DNA from 4 places in the Priestia sp. YIM B13490 genome. Region 1 is predicted to be linked to each of the others. Evidence: riboswitches for the same ligand, from Rfam matches in the RefSeq annotation. Region 1 holds a riboswitch; each other region holds the start of a gene.
The links. Region 1 has a riboswitch for cobalamin ahead of ACFX4R_RS13985 ((2Fe-2S) ferredoxin domain-containing protein). Riboswitches for the same ligand answer to the same signal wherever they lie in the genome.

Region 1 (5,965 bases):
TCGTGATGATGATGGTGATCAATATGCTCCATAATGCCAAGGCGATATTGACACGTATCGCAGTTCATTTTCACTTCACCTTCTAATCCTTCTTCAGCACGTTCTTTTAAAATTGTCTGCAGTTTTGGGTGAAAACCGAAATAGCCGGCGAGCTTAAACTCAATGTTTTCATGCTGCATTTTATACTGCTTCACCATTTCTTCTAATCGCTTAATTAATACTCCTGTAAATAAGAAATACGGGAGAATAACCACTTTTTTAGCGCCCAATTTCAAACATCGCTCCACGCCTTCATCAATCAGTGGAGCGGTCACGCCCATAAAAGAAGTTTCAACGATTTTATAATTTGTTTTTTCCCAAAGAAGGCGCGTAATTTTATATAAATCACTGTTTGCATCAGGATCACTTCCCCCTCGCCCTAAGACGATAACAGCCGTGTCTTCAGCTGGAGTTTCTAAATTCTCTCCTGATTCTTGTAATCTCGTTTTTAAAATTTCAAGGGCTTCTTCATGAACGCCAATGGGACGTCCGTATACGAAGTTTACGTGTGGATATTTTTCCTTAGCTTCATCTATAGCCGCCGGAATATGTATTTTAGAGTGGCCAGCAGGCAAGAGCATAATTGGAATTACAACTACATCTTTTGCTCCTTTTGCCACACATGTATCAATGCCTTGACTTACATTTGGGCGTTCAAATTCTAGAAAACACGTTTCTATTAAGATAGATGCGTCCCAATCATGCTTCATAGTCGAAATAAATTCGCGAATTTGATCGTTCCCTTCAGGATCTCTGCTTCCATGACCGACAAATAAAACTGATTTCATATAATGCCCTCCCATTTTTTAATCTCCACACGGAGCTGGTTCTACTTTTATTTTTGGTGTTATATCTTGATAGTCGAATCCATAAACGTTCTTCACACGCTTAAAGAATTTATGAAATCGCTCATTAGGATGACCTTTTTCTTTATATTCATGGACAATGTTCTCCACTATTTCAACAATGTCATCGGGTGCTATGCCTTCCGCCACAATTTGACCTGAATGCGCATTTCGTCCAACCGTTTTAGCTCCTAAAAATAAATCAAACGCACCTTTTCTATAGACAATGCCGATATCTTCTTGAACTGCGCCATAACAGGCCATACCGCATCCATTAATACCAAGCTTCAGCTCTTTTGGCATGTCCATTCCCCCGAGGCGTTTTTGTAATTCTTCCGTATGTGGAATAGCATCGCTTTTTTCTCCATCACAAAAATCACACGCTTTAATTGTGAACACGTCTCCGACCGGAGATAGTAAAAAGGAAGCTGCTTGGAGCTTTTTAATAATCACATCTGGCTGGGCTGTTGGAATTTGAAGTTTGATTTGATGGTCAGGTGTATACTCCATCGTACCTTTTTCACCAACAACTTCTGCTAGTGTTGTCATTTGAACAGGCGTGAATTTCTTATTGGCAAGTCCTGGACTAACCGCGACTTCGAAAATTGACTGTATTGGCTGGTGTACGACCCCAGAAGTGGTTTCACCTAAAATTGCTTGAAGCGCTTCTTCTGCAAGAGCTCGTGAAGTTGCTGTTTCTTCTGGTTTGGTCTGAACTGCTTCAATTGCTGAAGCTGTTTGCTCTACAGTCTCTTCTTGATCGAGAGCCCATGGTTCTGCTTCTTTTCGAAGTCGCTGATGCGGTCTTAGCGGCTGCTCCGTTTGGTTGAGGGTATATTTCCGCTGATACCCGCGCGGTGTAATCATTAAATCGTCGTAAAAGAACGTAGATGAATTTCCGACAACAACGGTAGTCAGCATGCCTATTTCATGGTTTAACATGTCTTTTAAGTTAGTCATTACGACTTCTTCACGGTCACGATAAGCGCTTTTCACAAGACCAACAGGCGTATCAGGAGAACGGTACTTTAATAGAATCCTTTGCGCTTCAACAATTTGTCTTGTTCGTCTTCCGCTCTTTGGGTTGTAAAAAGCCACTACAAAATCTGCTTGTGCAGCTGCTTCAATTCTTTTTTCGATTAGATCCCACGGCGTAAGGTGGTCACTTAAACTAATCGTACAAGCATCGTGCATCACGGGCGCTCCAAGGAGAGATGCGCATGAATTGATAGCCGAAATGCCAGGAATTACTTCCAGCTCTACGCCCGTTTCTTTTTTCCAGCCTTTTTCAATCAACACTTCATATACAAGGCCTGCCATTCCGTATACTCCTGCATCTCCGCTCGAAATGACAGCTACGGTTTTTCCTGCTTCGGCTTGCTTTACAGCTTCCTGTGCACGGCTTACTTCTTCGGTCATTCCCGTACTAATAATTTGCTGATTCGTTAACAGTCCTTGAATTAATTCCACATAGGTTTTGTAACCGATGATCATATCACTTTCTTGAATGGCTTCTCTTGCTCGCTGTGTAATATGTTCAAAGCTCCCCGGCCCAAATCCAATAACTAACAGTTTACCTTTCATGCTAGCTCCTCCTTTATGCGTTACTTTTTACTTTGTCAATTCCTTCTATGGAGTCACTGTTTTCCGGAGAAACGAAACCATTTTGATCATATTCATAAATAAGCGATTCCTTTACACTGCAGCCTCCTGCTAAATGCTCTTCGACAATCCGGTGAGCCACGGTTTCAGTGACCTGCTTGTACCAATCTCCTGAAGGATAGACGATAGCTACAGGAGCATCTTTGCATCGTCCGTTACAGCGCGTACGCGTTGTATGAACCGTTTCATCCAAATCCAGTTCCGTCACTTTATTTCGAATAGCTTGTGTGGCTTCTTCTCCACCTTTTCTCATACAGCTGCTTCCATTACAAATCAATACGTGATGTTTTGTTCCGTTTAAGTTCCACGTCGTCACACTCATTCGCTCCTTTACTAAAAAAAGCGCCTCTATCAATGATAGAGGCGCAGAAAATTCAAACTAAGTTTTTGCACTTCCACCTATATCCCGTAGGGTAAGCTTCGCATTAGAAAAAGGCTGGTTTCCTGACTTCGATTCATCACTTGATTGCGCCTTCCCAAATACAGTGGCATATGCAATCAGCTCCTCTTCACAGTGGCGGGTACCGCGCTGGCTTCACACCAGACTTCCCATTTAACGCAATGTGAACATTGCGCACCTTTTTTGCACGATATGTAGTTTTTCGATACGAGAAAAACCCGCTTCGCTAATATGCGAGCGGGTAAAACGTCAGAATAAGAGTGTACACGAATGCCACTTTAAGCCAACGTTTCCCTTCCCGCTCCCCGGAGAAATAGAAACTTCACAATAAAGACAGGTCTCCTGACTTGTGTATCATTCTACTTGAGAACCTTCCCGTGATTTTTTCACAGTGGTTATACTCGTTCGTCCACACTTACAGTTGCGGGGGCAGTACTGGTCTTTCACCAGTTTCCCTATTAAGCCTTCTTGGCATCTTTACTGTTGCTGTTTGATATATATGAACCTTTTAAACTATCAGAATAATAGAAGTAACTACCATATCATAGCGTACATTTTTTTTTATTTCAACTCTATTCTTTTCGGAAGATACAAGCACCTATAAAAAAACAAGAGCATAAAGTCAGCTCTTGTTTTTTCATTATATAGCTACTAATGTTAAATGAGGATCATTATAATACACCACTTCTGAAAGAACTTTACAGCCATTTGTTTTGGCAAAAGCTTCTCTCGCCTGCTTTTCAGTTTCAAATTCAAACATTTTCATTTCTTTTCCAGCATATACCGTCAGTACCCACATGAAAAGATTCGCCTCCGATTATTGTAGTGATCGCTATATCCACATTATGCCGAAACCATTTCCTTTTGAAAACCCATTCTACAAAACTTGTCACAAGAAACTTTTAAAAATTTAAAAACATTTTAACTTCTGTAAATGAACAAAATGTACAAAAGGTTTAAGCAATATTATACCTCTTTAAAAAGGTGCTTTTTTAACCAACTGTTGCTTCACCAGTAAAAAATATATAGTATTTATTAAAAAAAGAAGCCGGACAGCCGGCTTCTTTTTTAGGAAAGGAAAGTACAGACATCACAATCCCGTCCTGCTCTTTATTTTGCATAAAAATACACTAATTAAATATTGCTTTCTTAAAGCAGAACCATGTTCGACTGCACATAGTGATAAAGAAGCTTATACGTATGGTTTAATGAATCTTGATGCGTTCTCTCAAACGCATGAGAAGAATCAATTCCTGGACCAATTAAGCCGTGTACGATATCGTGTCCGGCACGAATAGCAGCAGAAGCATCTGATCCGTAAAACGGATAAATATCTAATTTGTACTGAATATCATGCTGCTTAGCTAGCTCCACCAAATGCTTTCTCAAACCGTAATGATATGGGCCGCTTGAATCTTTTACACAAATAGACACGGTGTATTCATCGGTAGATTGTCCATCTCCCATAGCACCCATATCAACCGCTAAGTATTCTACTGTTTGAGGCGTAATGTTCGAATTCCCTCCGTATCCAATTTCTTCATTATTTGAAATGAGAAAATGCGTAGTGTATGGCAGTTCGATCTGTTCTTCTTGAATTGTTTTTATGAGCTGGAGCAATAAAGCTACGCTTGCTTTATCATCGAGATGACGAGATTTAATAAAACCGCTTTTTGTTATTTCTACACGAGGATCAAACGAAACAAAGTCGCCTACTTCAATTCCAAGGCTGCGAACATCTTCTGCGCTATGTACTTTTTCATCCAGTCGAATTTCTATATTTTCTTGATTTCGCTCAGCTTTCCCTGCATCTTTATACACATGAACAGATGTTTGATGCATAAGGATGGTTCCTGTAAATACTTCTCCTGATGAAGTTTCAATTTCACAATATTCTCCTTCAATAGAATTGTAGCGAAACCCTCCAATCAAGTCGATTTTCAGACGTCCACTCGGTTTGATTTCTTTTACCATAGCACCTAATGTATCGACATGAGCCGTCAGCATGCGGTGGTGATCTGTATCTTTACCGGGAATAGTAGCGACTAAGCCTCCTTTTCGATTGCGGTACGTTTGAATATTTAGCTCTTTTATATAGTCTTCGACAAATGAAATTACCTTTTCTGTATTTCCAGAAGGACTGGGAATCGAAACAAGCTTTTTAATTAACTGAACAGTTTCCGTCATTATGACACTTCCTTTGTCTCTCATTTCTTTTATTTTACCATATGTTTCAAAAAAGATAACAGTCAGCTCCAAACAAAACAAGCCGGGCAGCTGCCCGGCTTGTTTTGTTTTAAGCTATGTTTGATTTCTTTAATTCATTTGTATAATTTAATGATTTTTGCTTATCAAATTCGCCTTCAGACTTTGACATCACAATTGCAGCTAAAGCATTTCCTACTACGTTAACTGTGGTACGCATCATATCAAGAATGCGGTCAATTCCTGCAATAAATGCCATGCCTTCAAGAGGGAAGCCCATAGATTCAAGTGTAGCAAGTACAACTACAAACGATGCTCCCGGTACACCAGCCATTCCTTTTGAGGTTAACATTAGCACAAGAAGGAGCTGAATTTGATCCATAATGGAAAGGTCGATGCCGTACATTTGAGCAATAAACAGCGATGCCAGCGCCTGATAAATGGTTGAACCATCTAAGTTAAACGTGTAGCCTGTTGGAATAACAAACGATGTAACCGATTTAGAACAACCGAAGTCTTCCATCTTTTTGATAAGAGATGGTAAAACGGCTTCTGAACTTGCCGTTGTAAAAGCAAGAAGCAGCTCGTCTTTTAACACTTTTATCAGCGTAAACATGCTTGTTCCAGCCATTTTAGCAATAATTCCAAGAACCACAAGCACAAAGAAAATCATGGTGAAGTAAACGGCGAACACTAATTTTCCTAATGGAATAAGTGATCCGACACCAAACTTTATAATATTAACACCAATAAGTGCAAATACACCTACTGGAGCAAATTTCATCACCAAATTAGTTACCCAAAACATTGCATC
Region 2 (5,965 bases), on a different contig from region 1:
TTATTATTTTGGCATTTTACCTGTTATTAGCCATACAGCAGCTAATTTTGGTGTAGACCCTGTAGAAATAGGACGAGCAGCTTTATTGGGACATTCCACAACTGGGTTTCCCCTATCTCCTTTAGTACCCGCTACTTTCATTCTGATTGGGCTGGTTGAAGTAGATTTCGGGGAGCATCAAAAGTTTCTTTTCAAGTGGGCCTTTGGAACAACTATTGTGATGACAATTACAGCCATTTTAACGAATGCTATTTCCTTTTAGACTCTACCATAAAAAAGGAAGCCGACTACCATAAGGCAATCGGCTCACACATGTAGGATATTGATTTAACACTAACAAAGTACAACACAACATTAGTAATTATATAATATATTTCATTATTTTGAAAGCGATTTCATAGATATTTTTAAAAATATTTTGTTATTTGTTTTTCGTAGAAAAAAACCACGTTTCAGCCAATTCGAAACGCGGTTCTTTTCTGTAAGGACTTGCCCTACAGGCTATAAATGTAAGTACGCTCATTATAGCATGAGCTCTTATCTAGATTCTATGGTAATTACTGTATAATATCGTTACATTACGACCGGTTGTATTTTTCTGTCCATGTGCAGCGTATTCCATGGCTCATCCTGTTCAGCAAGCCTTTCGATAAAATCTTGTGAAGTCCAGAATGGAATAGCCCCCGGTAAAAAAGGATGAGTATGCAGATACAACGTGTCATAAAAATGACTTTGAGCAAATTGTTCCACTGCCTTTAACAGCTGCTGTCCAATGCCTAGACGCCGGTATGCTGGATCGACATAGCATTTTACAATCTCGGCTGCAGTTTTATGTTCATATCGCTTTTTTAATGCATGAAACCTTCCATCGTAAGCGTATAAACCAATTGTTCCAATTACTTGTTGATTTTCCGTGACAGCTGCAAAAAAAGCAGCGCCTTTCGCTTGAACATAATATTCATTAAAATGAAGCAAATCCACAGGAAGCTGATTTTTTTCCATCATAGGAAATAGCTCATTCCGCATATTCATGACAAACTGAATCACTTCAGCATCCTTTTCTTTTACTTCTTTAATTTGATACATTGGTACTTCTTGCACGTTTACTGTCACATCCTTTGATCTATCATTGTATACTTTCTCTTTTTCCTATAGGAACAACACAATATTGACTATGGCGTTACGTCTAAATGCTGAGTCAGCATATAATACTCGCTTGGATTTGTGGTCCAGTTTTTCACCTTTTGATTATAAGCAACAACAATGTTTGGATGTACAATCGATGACGTCAGCATTTCTGCATTAATCAAAGCGGTTGCTTGCTTAGCTAACTGATCTCGCTTTGCGTCATCTACGGTTAAATTTAACTGCTGAATCATTTTTGTTAGCTTCTCATCATCAATCCGGCTGGCATTTAAACCACCGCCCGGCAAATAGTTCGTACTTAAATAATAGCTTGCATCTCCTCTAGGTGCAGTGATAAGACTGTACAGTGCTAAATCCCAATCGTCTTTTGCCATTACATATTCATCGCTGTCCTCAACGAGATGAATCTTAATAGTAATTCCTAACTCTTTCGCATTAGACTGTATAAGCTGAGCAATCAAAGGAAGTTCTGGCAGAGAGCTGTATGTGACAAGAGAGAGCGATAATGGCTTTCCATTTTTGATTGTTTTGCCATTTTTAATTTGATAGCCTGCTTTCTCTAAATATTTTTTAGCAGATGGCATACCTCTTTGCTCATTAGCATTATTATCAGCAAAAGGAAATTGGGATAAAAATGGACCTCGAGCTGCTGCCGCTTGATTGTTCATGATGCTGCTGACAATTTCTTTTCGGTTCAGTAAGGTATCGATAGCTTTTCTTACATTTTCGTCTTTTAATGCGTCATTGGTTTGATTATAAAGTAATAAATGTGTACGCACACTGGGTACTCCACTTACCTTAAAAGACGGATCTGTTTGTAAAGTGCCCAAACTTTCTAAAGGCGGGCGATAAATAATATCGGCTGTTCCGGACTGAAGAGCCGCAACTCGCGCATTAGCATCTTCGTTAAATGCAAAGATCGCATTTTTCAATTTTACTTTCCCATTCCAATAATGTTCATATCTTTCTAACTTCACTTGATTTCCTTGATCGAAAGTCAAAACTTGAAATGGACCTGTGCCAATAGGCTTCTTAGCTATATTAGAAACATCAACATCTATAATAGCTGTGTTTGGATGCACTAACTCAGAAGGAAATTTAGGCATTGGTTCTTTTAATGTAATTGTCAGCGCATGACCGTTCGCTTTGATTTCTTTAATATTTAAAGCGTTTTTCATCGCATAACTTTGATCTATCGTTCTTTGAAGAGAAGACTTAACGGCATTTGCATCTAGCGCTTTACCATTTTGAAACGTAATATTCTTTCTTATCGTAAATGTCCACGTAAGACCGTTATCTTCCGTTTTCCACTTTTCAGCAAGCCAGGGCTTTATTTTTAAATCATTGCTGATTTTAACAAGCGTCTCCCCTACTCCCGCACGAACTGCTGTATAATTATCATCCGTATGAGGATCAAGCGTTGCAGATGTAAAATTAAATAAAAACGTCACACTTTTATCCGTTTTCTTTCTTTCTTTTATACTTATGCTCTCTTCATTAGGAGCGCAAGCAGTGAGGCAAAGTAACACAAGAAATATCATAGATACGAGTTTTTTATTATTTATCATTGATTTTTCCACCTTCTATTTTAATACACAAAAAAAGCACTTCTAAAAAGAAGTGCTTGTCTTCAAAACAAATTCAGATAAACGTATCCCTTGTTTATCTTATTTTTGATTCTGCCAAAACACCTCCCTATCCTCGTAGGTTATTGTGTGCTGCGATTTATGGCAGGTCTCCTGGCTTCAAGTCATTGCCTTATACCGCCTTCCCGTCTCTAAATAGACAGTGGCTTTTTGACATAAGGCTCCTTGTTACAGTGGCGGGACCGCTCCGGATTTGCACCCGATTCCCTTTTAAGGCAATTGAAAAACAATTGCCACCATAAAAACTGGTTATTTAATTTAGTAGCGTGCTCTTGAAACTCTAGAAGTAGAAGCTGATGGTGAAACATCTTCATCATCAAATCCAGTGGCAATAACGGTTACCATCATTTCGTCCTTTAAATCTTCATTAATCACGGACCCAAAAATCATATTTAAGTCCTGATCAGAAGCAGACGTGACAATATCTGCTGCTTCCTGTACTTCGTAAAGACTCAGGCTGCTGCCGCTCGTAATGTTCAACAGCACGCCTCTTGCTCCATCAATCGATGCATCTAGCAGCGGACTAGAAATCGCTTTTTTCGCTGCTTCAATTGCCCGGTCTGATCCAGAAGCTCGTCCGATACCCATAAGCGCAAATCCTTGATTAGACATGATTGTTTTTACATCAGCAAAGTCAAGGTTAATCAGCCCCGGAACAGCGATTAAATCTGAAATACCTTGAATACCTTGGCGAAGAACATTATCTGCTTCACGGAATGCTTCAAGCATAGGCGTCTTTTTATCGACAATTTCAAGCAAGCGGTCGTTTGGAATCACAATAAGGGTATCTACCGATTCATTCATCGCAGTAATACCGCCTACTGCTTGCTTCGTACGTTTGTTTCCTTCAAACTTGAACGGGCGAGTGACTACTCCAATTGTTAAAGCATTTAGTTCACGGGCAATTTGGGCAATAACCGGAGCTGCTCCAGTACCGGTTCCTCCGCCCATGCCAGCTGTTACGAATACCATATCTGCGCCTTGCAGTACTTCTTGAATTTGTTCTCTGCTTTCTTCGGCTGCTTCTCTTCCCACTTCTGGATTAGCTCCTGCACCTAATCCTCGCGTTAAGGCCGCACCAATCTGCATTTTCACATCTGCTTTAGATAAGTTAAGCGCCTGAGCATCCGTATTAACGGCGATAAATTCTACTCCTTGTACACCGTGTTCAATCATACGGTTAACGGTGTTATTTCCTCCACCGCCGACCCCAATTACTTTAATTCGCACTAATGGCGATACATCTGCATCAAATCCAAACATTCTAAGTTCCTCCTCAATGATCAAAATTACTTTCTCTTATTATCCGAAAAAACACGTGAAGAACCTTTTACTCCTATGTTTAACGCGTAACTGTTCTTTTGTTTTACAGATTTTATACACTTCTCTTTTAACCTTTAAATCTTTACATCTTTATGTAAATTTATTGTTGTTCTAAAATTAGTACGCCGAACTCTTTTATGGTTTTTCCACTCAAAATGGCATATAAGCTTATTGTATCATTCATTTGACAGATGTCTGTATTTAATTTTGAGTAAGATGTGACTAAGAGAATAATATTTTTATAGACAAAATGAGAAAAAGCCCTTAGAAATAAGGGCTTCTCTAGATAATAAACCGTTTTATAATTTCCCAGTTAAGAATTGAGCCTCTCCCATGCCAAAGCTCCAGTCAGCATTACCGTTTTCAACAATCGAAATCATAATGTCGTTTGGCTGAATGCCGCAACTCTCTCCAAGCTCTTTTACAATTAATCTGTAAAGTGCTTGCTTTTGCTCTTCTGTTCGCTGTTTACTCGTTACACTTATAATAACCAAATCCTTGCTTCTCTCAAAGCCAAGACCTGTATCTTCAATAATCATTTCATGAGCAGGATGCTGATGTACAATTTGATAACGGTCGCGCTCCGGGACGCCAAAGGCTTCTAGCATCGCTCGGTGAGCAGCGTCTAGTAATGTTTTTAACTCTTTTTCATCTCTTCCTTCTATTACATCAAATCTAAGTAATGGCATACTAAGTAACCTCCAGCTTTTTGTCTAATATATTATTGCCTCATCATATCACAACTATCATTTGTAAAAAAAAGATATGCTATTCACAATGTGCTCTCTAGTGAAAGAGACCTCAAATGCTTCAATAAAAGCTCAACTTAACAAAAAGAAATGAGCAGTATAACGGCTCATTTCATTAGTACAAAAACATTTATAATAAGAGCTAAAATACATACAGATACAATGGCAATGAGTACGTTCATCACAAGGTTTTGCGAGGATGTTTTGGCTTGTTTTTTCATATCAGCCCGACTCATCTGTTGCTTTTCATGATCACTTTTAGACATCACGTAGCCTCTCCTATTCATCAAAATGTCAGCAGTGTGTAAATGATTTTTGAGAAACCTTGATCCAGTTCTTTTGTATAGACAGCAGCACATGCAGGTTATCACCAGTTATTTTAGCATGTTTTGTCAAATAAGTGGACTATGTAGCGCTTCAATTTATTATTCACAGCCAAATATATTTAAATTCGTTGCTTTTCTCTTCTTTTCTCGCTATTGTTTGAGAAGAAGGATAATTAGATACGATAAAGGATGATACGATATTGAATAACCATACGCAGCTGCCTCAGTATATCTACACATACGCATGCAGCGAAGAGGAACTCTCACTATGTCAATTAGAGAGACGCTCTCTTTTTGAAATTGAAACTGAGAAACCTATCATAAAAAGTGCCGTTAAACTTGATCCAAGCAGAAGCCCTTTTATCAAAGAGCGATTAGATATTATGTATGAATCAGATGACCTTGCAGATATTTGTAAGCAAGTAGAAGATATTGACCTCGGAGACAAAACATTTAAACTCATTTTTATGAAAATTAATGACTTGGAAAAAGATCAAAAAATAAGTTATAAAGGTCAGCGTGCTATTGAACGTGATGTGGGTTGGCATTTTGTAGCAGAAGCAGACTTGCATAACCCTGACCATTTGTTTGGCATTGTTCCATTTGAAGGACGCTGGTATTTTGGGAAATATCAAAAAAGCGAAGCAGTATGGCTGCATCATTTGAAAAAACCGCGTGAATACTCTACAGCACTCAGTACCCGCCTTGCAAGAGCTGTAGCTAACATTGCCGTTCCAAACCCCGAAGGAATCAAAGCGATTGATCCATGCTGCGG
Region 3 (5,965 bases), on a different contig from region 1:
AAAATCGGCGAACCAATTAAGGCAGTTACGACTCCAATCGGCAGTTCACGAGGTTCTAATATCGTTCGTGCCAATAAATCTGCTAAAACCAAATAACTTCCTCCAATTAAAATAGAAAGCGGCAGTACATGCTTATGATTAGCTCCCGCTACGAGACGAACTACGTGGGGGATAACTAAGCCAACAAATCCAATTGCCCCAGATACTGATACCGCAGCCCCTGTTAATACGGATGCACCTATTAAAATCATTCTTTTTTTCTTCTTTACGTCTATTCCCATAAACTGAGCGGATTGATCGCCAAATGCTAAGCCGTTCAGCTCTTTTACATGTAACAACAGCATAATTGTACCAATCAAAAAGAACGGCCCTAAAATTTGAATATGAGACCATCCTCTCATTGATACGCTTCCCATTAGCCAATATAAAACCTGCCTTACATCTTCTTCGGGAGAAAGAGCCACAATTAATGAAATAAGCGCGCTCATAAAGGATGATAAAATAATCCCCGCTAAGATGATGGTTTCATTGGCCAAATTGCCGCTTGCGAGTTTTGTAATACCAAAAACTAAAAGAAGAGTAATAAAACCAGATACAATGCCGACTACAGGCAGCGTGAAGATAGACAAACCAAAAATACTCCAATGAAAATAAATTGCCATGACAGAGCCAAGGGTTGCACCTGAGGAAACCCCAATCGTATAAGGATCGGCAAGCGAGTTTCTTAATAGCCCTTGAAAGGCAGCCCCTGCTATTGAAAGCGAAGCTCCTACTAAAAATGCCACCAGTACTCTTGGAAAACGAATTTGCCAAATGATTAAATCCATGTTTTCCGGACCGTGATATAAGGATAGCCCGGTAAGGTGGCCAATAATAATTTTGATTGTATCTCCTACGGTTAACGAAACTGTACCAATAAATACGCCCATAATTATCGAAGTACATACAATAAATAAACTGACTATGTATAAAATAGATGCTTTGTTAAAAAAAATACGTTTAAAAATCAATACGTTCAGCTCCTCTAGGAAACGAGGCGTGATGTTTTATATTACATTAACCATTCATTTTCCTGTCCATAAACCATGCTTCCACCATGCATTAAGTTGGAAACAATCATCTTTTATTTGTTACGAGTGCTAGACTGTTGAACTGTGCAACGTAGAATAGCGTACTAAAGTTCTTGGTAAAAAAACAAGCGAAAGCCTCTACAAGCTATACTTTTTGTGTTTGCTCCGGACTTTTATAGTTGTCTATTAACTGATACAGCTTTTCCATATCTACGGCTTCTCTCACATATGCTGCTGCTTTTGAAAAAGACTCCTCTTTTTGCAGGCGACTGTTGAATGTGTCCGTAATAGGCGGCAATTTTTTATGTTTACGAATTTGATTAAGCAAAGCTCTGCGCAAAGAATCGTTATGAAACACATCATGAACATACGTGCCAATGACATTGTCTTTAACCGTTCCTTCTTTTTCATGCTCTACCACTGCAAAAGCTTTCGTGGTGCTCTTAGAAACCGTCTTTCCCATATGAATTTCGTAGCCTTCAATCGAAACTCTTTCATTTTCTAACTGGACATACCCAGAAACTCTTTCTGTTTTTTTGCTGGTTGTCATAACCGTTTCCACTGGAAGCAAGCCCAGCCCTTTAATGGACTCAATCCGAGATTCTACTGCATCAGGGTCTGTAATTGTCTCCCCTAGCATTTGATATCCTCCGCAGATGCCAATGACGTGAACGTTCGTTGTGTTCAAGACTTGATTAATGGCTAGATCCAGGCCGCTTTCTTGTAAAAACTGAGCATCTTCAATCGTATTTTTGCTTCCTGGCAAAACAATTAAATCAGGCGTACCTAATTGCGACGGCTTGGTTACAAGCCTCACGTGACAGTCTTCTTCTAAGCTTAAAGGATCGATGTCTGTAAAATTTGAGATGCGCGGGTACGAGATGACCGCAATATCAATTTCTTTTAAGGGATTCACAAGCGTTGAGTAATTTCTAAGTGATAACGAATCTTCCGCATCAATTTCCACGTTGTTCATATAAGGAATAACTCCTAGAACCGGAACACCCGTGTATTCTTCAAACCACTTCAACCCTGGTTTTAAAAGTTCTAAATCTCCTCGGAATTTATTAATTAACACTCCGATAACTCTAGACTTGTGTTCATCTGGAAGCAATTGAAGAGTACCCACTAGGCTCGCGAAAACGCCACCTTTATCAATATCTCCTACTAACACAACAGGCGCTTCTGCTATTTTTGCAACGCGCATATTTACGAGTTCTCGATCGTTCAAATTGACTTCGGCAGGACTTCCAGCGCCTTCAATCACAATTCGATCATAATGATTGGCAAGCTCTTTATAAGCTTCCGTGATAACGTTCAAACCTTCATTAAAAAATTCTTGCCGATACTGAAAAGCAAACATATTACGTAGCGGTTTTCCGTGAACAACTATTTGAGATTCATGATCACGAGTAGGTTTAATTAAAATAGGGTTCATATTGGTTGTTGCTTCTACTCCAGCCGCTTCTGCTTGAATTCCTTGCGCTCTGCCAATTTCTTTTCCATCCATTGTAATGTATGAATTAAGCGCCATATTTTGCGATTTAAACGGTGCAGTTTGATAGCCGTCTTCTTTAAAAATACGGCAAAATGCTGTAGCAATCATGCTTTTTCCAGCGTCTGAGTGCGTTCCTTGAATCATAAGCGGTTTTCCTTTTTTCACTTTTCCCACTCCCTACCACATAAAAAAACCTTAACTGTAAAAGTCAAGGTTTGGTCATGCGCTCATTAACACATTGTCTTGACTTATTTCTCCCACCGAAAAATAAGGGGTTTTTAAAAGCAGGTCTCCTGGCTTATGCTTCATTTTACTTCTGCACCCTTCCTAGTTTGACTAGTGGGTCTTTGCAGGTTCATCCACATTTACAGTAGCGGGGGCTGCACCGGATTTACACCGATTTCCCTATTATCCTCCTTAGAGGCACTTTTAAAATTATTTATTCTTTATTGTAACGAATTTTATAACCATTCACAATAACGATTTTCTTCTATTATTATATATTACTGTGTTTATACTTATTTGGGTCTCGTATGCTATAATAACAATTATTTTCCAAACATCTTATGGAATAGCTAGGAAGGTGCTCACAGTTGAAGAAAAAAATCATTTATGTCTTTATCAGCGTGTTTGTTCTTTATATAGCAATCACATCTTTTTGTATGTATCAAACTGCTCACAAGCCTGTTCCACAAAACGCAGATTATGTGCTCATTTTAGGTTCTAAAGTAGATGGTGACCAAATGTCTCCTAGTTTAAAAGAACGAGTAAAGACGGCCTTATCTTATTTACAAGCAAATCAACAAACAAAAGTTATCGTAACGGGCGGAAAAGGATCCGATGAAGAAATTTCTGAAGCAGAGGCAGCCTATCGTTTTCTGCGGAAAGAAGGAATTAAGAAGAATCGAATTATAAAAGAAGATCAGTCAACTTCTACTTTTGAGAATTTTACTTTCACTAAACAGAAAGTTGATATTCAACACAAAAAAGTCGTACTTGTTAGCAGTGATTTTCATTTATTTCGCGCCTCTATTATTGCCAAACGTCAAGGCTTTGACGTTTATCCTTTAGGTGCAAAAACACCAAATTCAATTAAACTTCAAGCCTACTTTCGTGAGTATGCTGCTATTTTAAAAACATGGCTGTTTGATAAATAAATAGAGTAAGTAGCTCTACAAATAAAAAACACGGCATGAATTCATGCCGTGTTTTTTATTAATCATCTGTATCGATAACTGCTTTTGGTAAACCTGTGTATTTCGCCCAGTAGAAAATACCAAGTGAAACAAGGGCAATTAAAATTAAGTCAAGCGGGTTGCTTAGCACACCTTGTCCTCCACCAAATGAACCTAGATAAGAGATAACAAGCATAATAATATAATAAGCAACTAGCCACCAAGCAGATTTAAGCTGCTGTGCAAATTTTACAACGTCAGTTGGTACGTATTTCTTAAACGCTACGTAGATAACAACCATTAGAAGCTGTGATCCTAGCAGCCAAGAAATTGTCGTCCACCCTGACCAATATACGATGTATGAACAGAAAATAAATGAAACAGGAGCAATAACGCTCATGCCTTTTAATTTAAAAGGTTTTTTAAGGTCTTTTGCATTTACTCTGAATGCAGCAGCTGAAATTGGCGCAATCGCATAAGACAGAATAAGTGCCACTGAACATACGTTTACTAGCGCTTCCCAAGAAGGAAATGGCAGTGTCCAGAATACGGACATTCCAAATGATAGCCATAGTGACGCACGTGGAATTCCTGTTTTCTTATCTACTTTTGAGAAACGTTTAAATAATGTTCCATTACGAGACCAAGCATAAACTAAACGAGAAGTTGTATTCATGAAGATGTTCCCGTTACCGCCTGGTGATAAAATAGCATCAAAAATAACAAGCGTTACTAACCAGCCAAGGCCTAAAATAAGTGCAATATCTTTAAATGGTAAAGAGAATTGCTCTTGAATTGTTCCCCATCCTCCTGATAGCATATCAGCCGGGATGTTACCAATGAACAATACTTGCAGTGCTGTGTAAATAATCGCTGAAAGTACAATACAGATAATGAGCGCGATTGGAATATTACGCTGCGGGTTTTTAACTTCACTGGCTACAGAAACAATAGGGTGAAGTCCTAGGTAAGCAAACATAACGCCACCTGTTGAAATGGCTGCTTGGATACCATTAAAACCAAACGGAGCAAAATCGCCAGTTGTAAAGTTAGCTGATTTAAAGTGATAAGCCAACACGACGATAATTGTAAGAGGAACCGCATATTTGAACACAGATATAATGACATTTGACTTAGCAAATGCTTTTACACTTACGTAGTTAATGATAAAAAATAGCGTTAATAACGCGAACTGAAATAACCAGCCGATTGTAGTAGGCGATTCAGAACCATGTTTAGTTAGACCAGGAAGCCAAAACGCAACATACTGACGTACAGCCGTTACCTCGATGGCAATCAAACTTGTGTAAGCAATAATGGTAATGAATGAAATTAAGTAACCCACTAAATGACCATGTGAGTAAACCGGATAACGGATAATTCCACCGGTACGCGGCAGCGCTGCTCCAAGTTCAGCATACACTAAACCGATAAGTAAAATAATGACTCCGCCAATCAGCCACGAAAAACTTCCGGCCGGACCAGCCTTTGACGCTACGTTACTAACCGCAAATAACCAGGCGGAACCAAAAATAGCTCCCATCCCAATTAACGTTAGGTCAAGTAACGATATTGATTTTTTAAATTTTCCTTGATTTCCTTGATCAGACATAAAATCCTCCTTTAAAATTCCCACTCCACATATCTACGCCCTTGCGTCCGATATGGGATTCTTTACATCATCCTCCTCTTACTAAGACCTCACAAGTGGATATGTTAACAAATATTCTCTAAAAAACCAAGTTAAAAACTTTATTTTTTTGTAAAACATCGTTGAATTGCTTATGTATAGCGCATAAATTCCACAGAAGATTTGAGGACTACTCCTCCTATTTAACCGCATTTTTCTTAGGTTAAACATAAAAGAATATTCAAACTATTTGCTGAAAAAAAAGAGGCTGAGACATAACGAAATCAACCGCTAGAAGCAGCTACATACGCAACACCTACGCTTGCCGTACCAATGAAAAAATCCGAACGATTTATCGTTCGGATTTTGCTTCAACTAAAATAATTTTGTCCGTACCTCTTATTTTGCTTATTTAAATACTTTTACACGTTCAGTTAGCGGTTGAAATTCTTTTTCTCCCGCAGGTGACACAGGATTACCAAATGGCATTTGGGCAATTAATTTCCATGAGCTTGGAATATTCCAAGCTGCTTTTACTTCATCGTCAATCAATGGATTGTAATGCTGTAATGTTGCTCCTAGGCCTTCGAGC
Region 4 (5,965 bases), 620 kb from region 1:
AAATCCTTTCTACTAAATTACTATTTACTACTATAGTACAAAAAATGGAATATTAATAGTAAAAATCGACATTTTTATAGGAAAAAATTAGATGATATGACCCGGTTTTAATCTTCTTTTTGTCAAATGGAGAAGAAGAATGGGACAACGATAAGGATTTGAAGAGTGAGTAGCTAGATTTTTCCTGGTTTTTATAGTATGCTTTTAGCGTGAATGATTGTTAGGAGGAATGTTAATATGTCAATGGCATATGAAGAATATATGCGTCAGTTAGTTAAACCAATGCGTCAAGAATTAACTCAAGCTGGTTATGAAGAATTAACAACAGAGGAAGCCGTAGTTGATTTTATGGAAAACGTAGAAGGAACAACTTTTGTTGTCGTTAATTCAGTTTGTGGATGCGCTGCCGGTTTAGCACGTCCTGCAGCAACGCAAGCGTACTTACAGTCTGAGCAAAAACCAGATCAAGTGGTAACTGTTTTTGCCGGCCAAGATAAGGAAGCAACAGCTAAAATGCGTGAATATTTTGGTGACATTGAGCCTTCATCACCGTCTATGGCGCTTTTAAAAGGAAAAGAAGTCGTTCATTTTATTCCTCGACATGAAATTGAAGGTCAGCCTTTAGAAGTTATTTTTGAAAACATTTTAAATGGCTTTAAGCAGCACTGTTCATAAAATGTCCTGCTTTTGTCACATCTAGTATATAGATTTTTAGAGAAAAATCGCATATACTTTATAAGAAAAAGGATGTCTATCGGCATCCTTTTTCTTTATGTAAATAGCCAAACAGTGTAGGGGGAGTTATGAAAGTGATTGTTACGACTGCTGGTCGAACAAATGAACAGATGATTGTAAAAGCCAAACAAGTAGCCGCTGATTTAAGTATACCTTTTGTAGTAAGAGAGAAGAAATCCGTTGCAGATCTTCAGAATCTTCAAGCTGCAGACGTGCTGGTTGTCGGTAAGAATAGAGTAGAATTGCATGTCCAAAATGAAGAGGAACCTATTTTTTTTCATCCAAATTCCGCTATGTTTAGAGTGAAGAGATGGCTGCGAGGAGAACCTGATCCGTTTATTGAAGCTGCTAGTTTGGAAAAAGGAATGAGCGTGCTTGACTGTACACTTGGTCTTGCATCGGATAGTATGATGGCGAGCGCAGCGGTAGGGAAAAGCGGGAAAGTTGTCGGACTAGAAGGCAACCGCTATGTAGCTTATTTAGTCAAACAAGGACTTTTAAATTGGGAAAGTGACGTACAAGAGTTGAACGATGCAATGAAGCGTATAAACGTGGTTCATCAAAATTTCGAATCGTTTTTGGCGTGTTGTGAAGATAATTCTTTTGATGTTGTCTACTTTGATCCTATGTTTCAAGAGCAAATTGATGAATCGAATGGAATTAACGGTATTAAAGCAATAGCACTGTATACTACGCTAACGCCAATGGCTATACAAGAAGCAAAAAGAGTAGCCAAACAAAAGATCGTGCTAAAAGATCATTGGAAAAGCAGTCGTTTTGAAGAACATGGATTTATCGTACAAAAACGAAAAACATCAAAATTTCATTATGGGACAATTGATATACAATAATAAACAAAAAAGTAAAACGAATCCTGATCATTGAAAAGACTTCCAAAACCTTTTAGGAATTAAAAAGTTTTGGAAGTTTTTTTTATGAATTTCATCTAAAGTTCATAAAAGTATGATATATTTTTGAACATAAAAATACTTTTGTGTTTAAGCATCCAGCAAAAAAGGAATATCTTGTATAGGTTTCCGCTCGGTGTGACAACCTCAAACAGAAGAAGGAAGGTGCTAACTAAAAAGTCTTCGAATGCCCGTAGGCAGCATAAATGAATAAGCAAATATAGGTAAAAAATTAATAAGTATGTTACAATACCTAGTGAGTTATAACAATGAATTTTACGATATGAAAAGACCATATGGGAAAAGATGAGAAAGGAAAGATACGAATGCCTAGATGGATAAAAAGAATGCTAGTTGTATTTATTACAGTATTTACATTTGGGCTTGTCACTCCACCAGAATATTTATACGTTGATGATGCAAAAGCGGACAAGCAACATAAAGCAGGGTATGTAAGAGAAACAACTCCTGTCACAGCTGTTATAGAAGATATTCATTTGCCATATGAAGAACCAAAATATGAAGACGTTTCATCATTTGTTACGTATGCAATGGAATCAGCTGAAAAACAGTCAGTGGAAAAATTCGGAACAAAAATTGGACCTGTCATTGAAGATGAATTTCGTCAAGCAGTGTTACCTAAAATTGAAGAAGTGCTGACCGACATTGGCACTGAACGTGAACAGTCAATTCAGAATCTCGAGATAAGCGAGCATCCTGCTGCTGGCTACGGTGAAAAGATTTTCCATGTATATGACCGGGAAACCGGTCAGGACTTAATACGATTTCATGTACGGCGTGAAAATCCTCCAAAAGATGGATACTGGTTTAATTTTCACTATCATGCGGCTGCAGATAATTTTCAGAAGCATTATGATTTAGGGAAAATTTATTGGAACCGAAACATGCCGCCTAAATGGTTTAGCTGATAATAGACACAACATTCTGCGATTTCGAAATGTTAGCTTTTTTAAGCTAGCATTTTTTTACGTCTAAAACCGTTAGGGTCTAAATAAGCTGAAACATTAGCACAACGATAAAAAAATCGTTTATAATGAAGTCAGACTTCTTACCATAGAATAGTGAGAAGGAACGAATAGATGCTGGAGGTAACACAATGAAACAATTTACGGAAGAAAAACAATTTCGCGAACAAATTAAGAACGAAACACTAAGCGTTGGGATTTTTACGACAACGTGGTGTCCTGATTGCAAACGTTTGGATATGTTCATTGATGAAATCGTTGATGAAAATACAGATAAAGCATGGTTTAAAATTGACAAGGATGAGTTTGAAGAACTTTCTGCTGAAAACAATGTAATGGGTATTCCTTCTCTTCTTGTATATAAAAACGGTGAAAAAATTGCACACTTGCACAGTGCAAATGCTAAAACGCCTGAAGCGGTCCGTGAATTTTTAGCAACTCTTTAATCCCTTAAGCTGCGAGAGCATTCTCGCAGCTTTTTTTTGTGAGAATGGCTATTTCCATTTTTCCATGAGTGGGGTATACTAGGACAAGTGAATAATCGTAAAGCAATAAGGTCTCAATTTAAAGATTGAGTGAAAAGGGAAGTCTGGTGAAAAACCAGCGCGGTCCCGCCACTGTAAGCGCTTTGTGCGTAAGTCAGGAGACCTGCCTTATTGTTAGCTGTGAAACCTTCGAGGAAGGGTGAAGCAGGGTAATGAACATACATATCAAGTATAGTGAACGGATTCTTTTCCTGCTTATCTTGACGTTACCTGCTTTGCTTTCAATTGAAAGTAAAGCTTTTTTATTTTGAAGCTGCCGGCGAGCAGTATACATAGTCAAAGCGGAAAAACGGGATAGCGCTGCTTTTTGCATGATCATTTGCTTTTTCTTTAACGTGGAGGTTTCGTATTCACAATGAACAATATATAGGGGGAGTATTTAGATGAAAAAATGGCTTTCGTATTCCATTATTGCACTGTTAGTCATCGTACTTGCTGCATGCGGTGCAGGCAGCCAAAGCAACAGTGATAAAAAAACGAAGCAAGATACGGCACAAACGTCACAAGCTGCATTTCCAGTGAAGGTAAAAGACGCGCGTGATAAAGAAATTACGTTGAAAAAACAGCCTAAGAAAATTGTTTCCTTAATGCCAAGTAATACGGAGATTGTATATGCCCTTGGCCTTGAAAAAGAATTAGTCGGTGTTACAAGCAACGATGATTATCCTAAAAGCGTAAAGAAAAAAGCGCAGGTAGGAGATATGAACGTTAATGCGGAAAAAGTTATTGCTTTAAATCCTGATTTAGTGCTGGCACACGCTTCAAGTATGGGCGTTTCGGATGAAGTATTTAAACAAATTGAAAGTGCGGGTATTCCGGTATTTGTTGTAAAAGATTCAACAACGTTTGATACGGTTTATGATTCTATTACGCAAATCGGTAAATTAACAGGTAAAACAAAAGAAGCTAATCAAACAATTAAAGACATGAAAGAAAAAGTAGCTTCAATTGAGAAAAAAGCAAAAACGATTTCAAAAGAAGATCGTAAAAAAGTATGGATAGAGGTATCAGGAGCTCCTGAGATTTATACAACAGGAAAAGGTACGTTCATGAACGAAATGCTTACTATGATCGGTGCTGATAACGTAGCAGCTAGTGAAAAGGGTTGGGTTAAGTTTTCTGAAGAGCAAGTTGTTAAGTTAAACCCTGACGTTATTATCGCAACGTATGATGCAGACAAAAATGAGATTATGAAGCGTCCCGCTTGGAGCAGCATGACTGCTGTAAAAGAGGGTAACATCGAGAAGGTTGATCAAAACAAAATCAATCGCTTAGGACCTCGTATTGTAGATGGCTTAGAGGACTTAGCAAAAGCAGTATACCCTGAGGTGTACAATAAATAAGAAGAGGGACCATATTCCAGTTCGAATTGAAAAGGGGATTGGTCCCTTTTCACATCTTAAAATTGAAGAAAGGCCTGAGCTTTTAATCATGAAAACCGAGACTTCTTATAAAACATACAGCTCAGGGGTTTTAGGAACAGGCATTACGGAAACGGACACCTTTTACAATCGATTTGTTCACAAAGACTATTATTCAGATACTCCTTCTTTGGAGTATGAGCAATATTTGATGAAAGAAAATGTGCGCCATGAGCAAATCGTAGGGTTGATGACAGCCGTGTGGTTAAAAGAAAGAGCGGTTTACTGTTATGAAGGCTACGGAGTAAGAGTAGCTTCCGTGATAACGGCTGGAATAGGAAACGCAGTAGATATTACAGCTGACGAAGCTGTCCCGTTCTATTCCTCTCCTGGTACAATTAATATGTTTTTTTTCGTGGAAGGTACGCTTACGGATGCAGCGTTTTTACAGCTTTTTATTGCGGCCACAGAAGCTAAAACAAAAACGCTGTCACAGCTGGGTGTCATAGATCCGGCTACAAAGACGATTGCTACGGGAACATCTACGGACAGCATCTCAGTTGCAGCGTCTCAGCAAGGATCATTATATGAATATGCAGGCTCTATGACCGCTTTAGGGCAAGCGGTAGCCAAGCTGGTGAAAATAAGCTTAGAGCAGGGACTTAAGGGAAAGAGGTGAAGAAATGAGTATTACACAAGCGATAATTGCACACATGACGGCCATGACGATTGCTTTACTAATTGACCGAATTATAGGCGATCCCGAAAATTGGCCGCATCCCGTTCGCTGGTTTGGCAAATGGATTTATTGGATAGATTCTAGATTAAATAAAGGTGCAGGAAAACGATTCAAAGGATTACTTCTTGTGATAAGTATGGCTGTGCTCGCAGGAGTTGTTCCCTTTTTGTTCCTCCATGCTTTGTACGGAGTTCATTTTATAGCAGGTGTTTTAGTAGAGAGCGTAATGATTGCGACTACTATATCCACTCGTTCTTTAAGCGAAGCTGCTTATAAGGTACAAAAGCCGCTTCAGCTAGGAGATATGGAGAAAGCTAGATATGAAGTAAGTATGATTGTGGGACGAGATACAGATCGTTTGTCAGAAGGAGAAATTGCCAGAGCGACGGTAGAGACCGTGGCTGAAAATACAAGTGATGGTATTACAGCTCCGCTTTTTTATGCATTTATAGGAGGAGGAGCCCTAGCCTTTTTTTACCGAGCTATTAACACATGTGATTCGATGGTTGGGTACAAAAATGACCGCTACTTTCTGTTCGGCTACTTTAGTGCAAAAACCGATGACGTATTAAACTATATTCCAAGTCGGTTAACTGCAGTGGTGATGACGGCTGTTAATGTAGCAAAAAGCCAGTATTCTCTTGGGCATGTAACGAGTTTGATTAAGCGTGATGCTAAGAAGCATCCTAGC

Region 2: linked by a shared signal. The riboswitch ahead of nikA (nickel ABC transporter substrate-binding protein) and the one ahead of ACFX4R_RS13985 ((2Fe-2S) ferredoxin domain-containing protein) in region 1 are both predicted to bind cobalamin.
Region 3: linked by a shared signal. The riboswitch ahead of ACFX4R_RS22070 (cobyric acid synthase) and the one ahead of ACFX4R_RS13985 ((2Fe-2S) ferredoxin domain-containing protein) in region 1 are both predicted to bind cobalamin.
Region 4: linked by a shared signal. The riboswitch ahead of ACFX4R_RS10755 (ABC transporter substrate-binding protein) and the one ahead of ACFX4R_RS13985 ((2Fe-2S) ferredoxin domain-containing protein) in region 1 are both predicted to bind cobalamin.

Annotation. Positions count from the first base shown of each region.
Region 1 is NZ_JBHZOT010000003.1:788,685-794,649, forward strand. It holds gene ACFX4R_RS13975 (sirohydrochlorin chelatase) at 1-827, opposite strand, end outside; gene cobJ (precorrin-3B C(17)-methyltransferase) at 846-2,468, opposite strand; gene ACFX4R_RS13985 ((2Fe-2S) ferredoxin domain-containing protein) at 2,482-2,862, opposite strand; cobalamin riboswitch at 2,964-3,143, opposite strand; cobalamin riboswitch at 3,262-3,440, opposite strand; gene ACFX4R_RS13990 (hypothetical protein) at 3,587-3,745, opposite strand; gene ACFX4R_RS13995 (M42 family metallopeptidase) at 4,096-5,133, opposite strand; gene ACFX4R_RS14000 (cation:dicarboxylate symporter family transporter) at 5,243-5,965, opposite strand, start outside.
Region 2 is NZ_JBHZOT010000009.1:33,122-39,086, reverse strand. It holds gene ACFX4R_RS22475 (CitMHS family transporter) at 1-262, shown strand, start outside; gene ACFX4R_RS22470 (GNAT family N-acetyltransferase) at 574-1,101, opposite strand; gene nikA (nickel ABC transporter substrate-binding protein) at 1,173-2,714, opposite strand; cobalamin riboswitch at 2,859-3,048, opposite strand; gene ftsZ (cell division protein FtsZ) at 3,051-4,055, opposite strand; gene ACFX4R_RS22455 (tautomerase family protein) at 4,415-4,804, opposite strand; gene ACFX4R_RS22450 (hypothetical protein) at 4,972-5,130, opposite strand; gene ACFX4R_RS22445 (TRM11 family SAM-dependent methyltransferase) at 5,391-5,965, shown strand, end outside.
Region 3 is NZ_JBHZOT010000008.1:153,975-159,939, forward strand. It holds gene ACFX4R_RS22065 (FecCD family ABC transporter permease) at 1-1,010, opposite strand, end outside; gene ACFX4R_RS22070 (cobyric acid synthase) at 1,216-2,742, opposite strand; cobalamin riboswitch at 2,835-3,014, opposite strand; gene ACFX4R_RS22075 (YdcF family protein) at 3,162-3,725, shown strand; gene ACFX4R_RS22080 (APC family permease) at 3,784-5,355, opposite strand; gene ACFX4R_RS22085 (nitroreductase family protein) at 5,782-5,965, opposite strand, start outside.
Region 4 is NZ_JBHZOT010000003.1:169,946-175,910, forward strand. It holds gene ACFX4R_RS10735 (BrxA/BrxB family bacilliredoxin) at 238-675, shown strand; gene ACFX4R_RS10740 (class I SAM-dependent methyltransferase) at 810-1,586, shown strand; gene ACFX4R_RS10745 (YpjP family protein) at 1,970-2,572, shown strand; gene ACFX4R_RS10750 (thioredoxin family protein) at 2,761-3,075, shown strand; cobalamin riboswitch at 3,167-3,299, shown strand; gene ACFX4R_RS10755 (ABC transporter substrate-binding protein) at 3,558-4,517, shown strand; gene ACFX4R_RS10760 (adenosylcobinamide amidohydrolase) at 4,606-5,214, shown strand; gene cbiB (adenosylcobinamide-phosphate synthase CbiB) at 5,219-5,965, shown strand, end outside.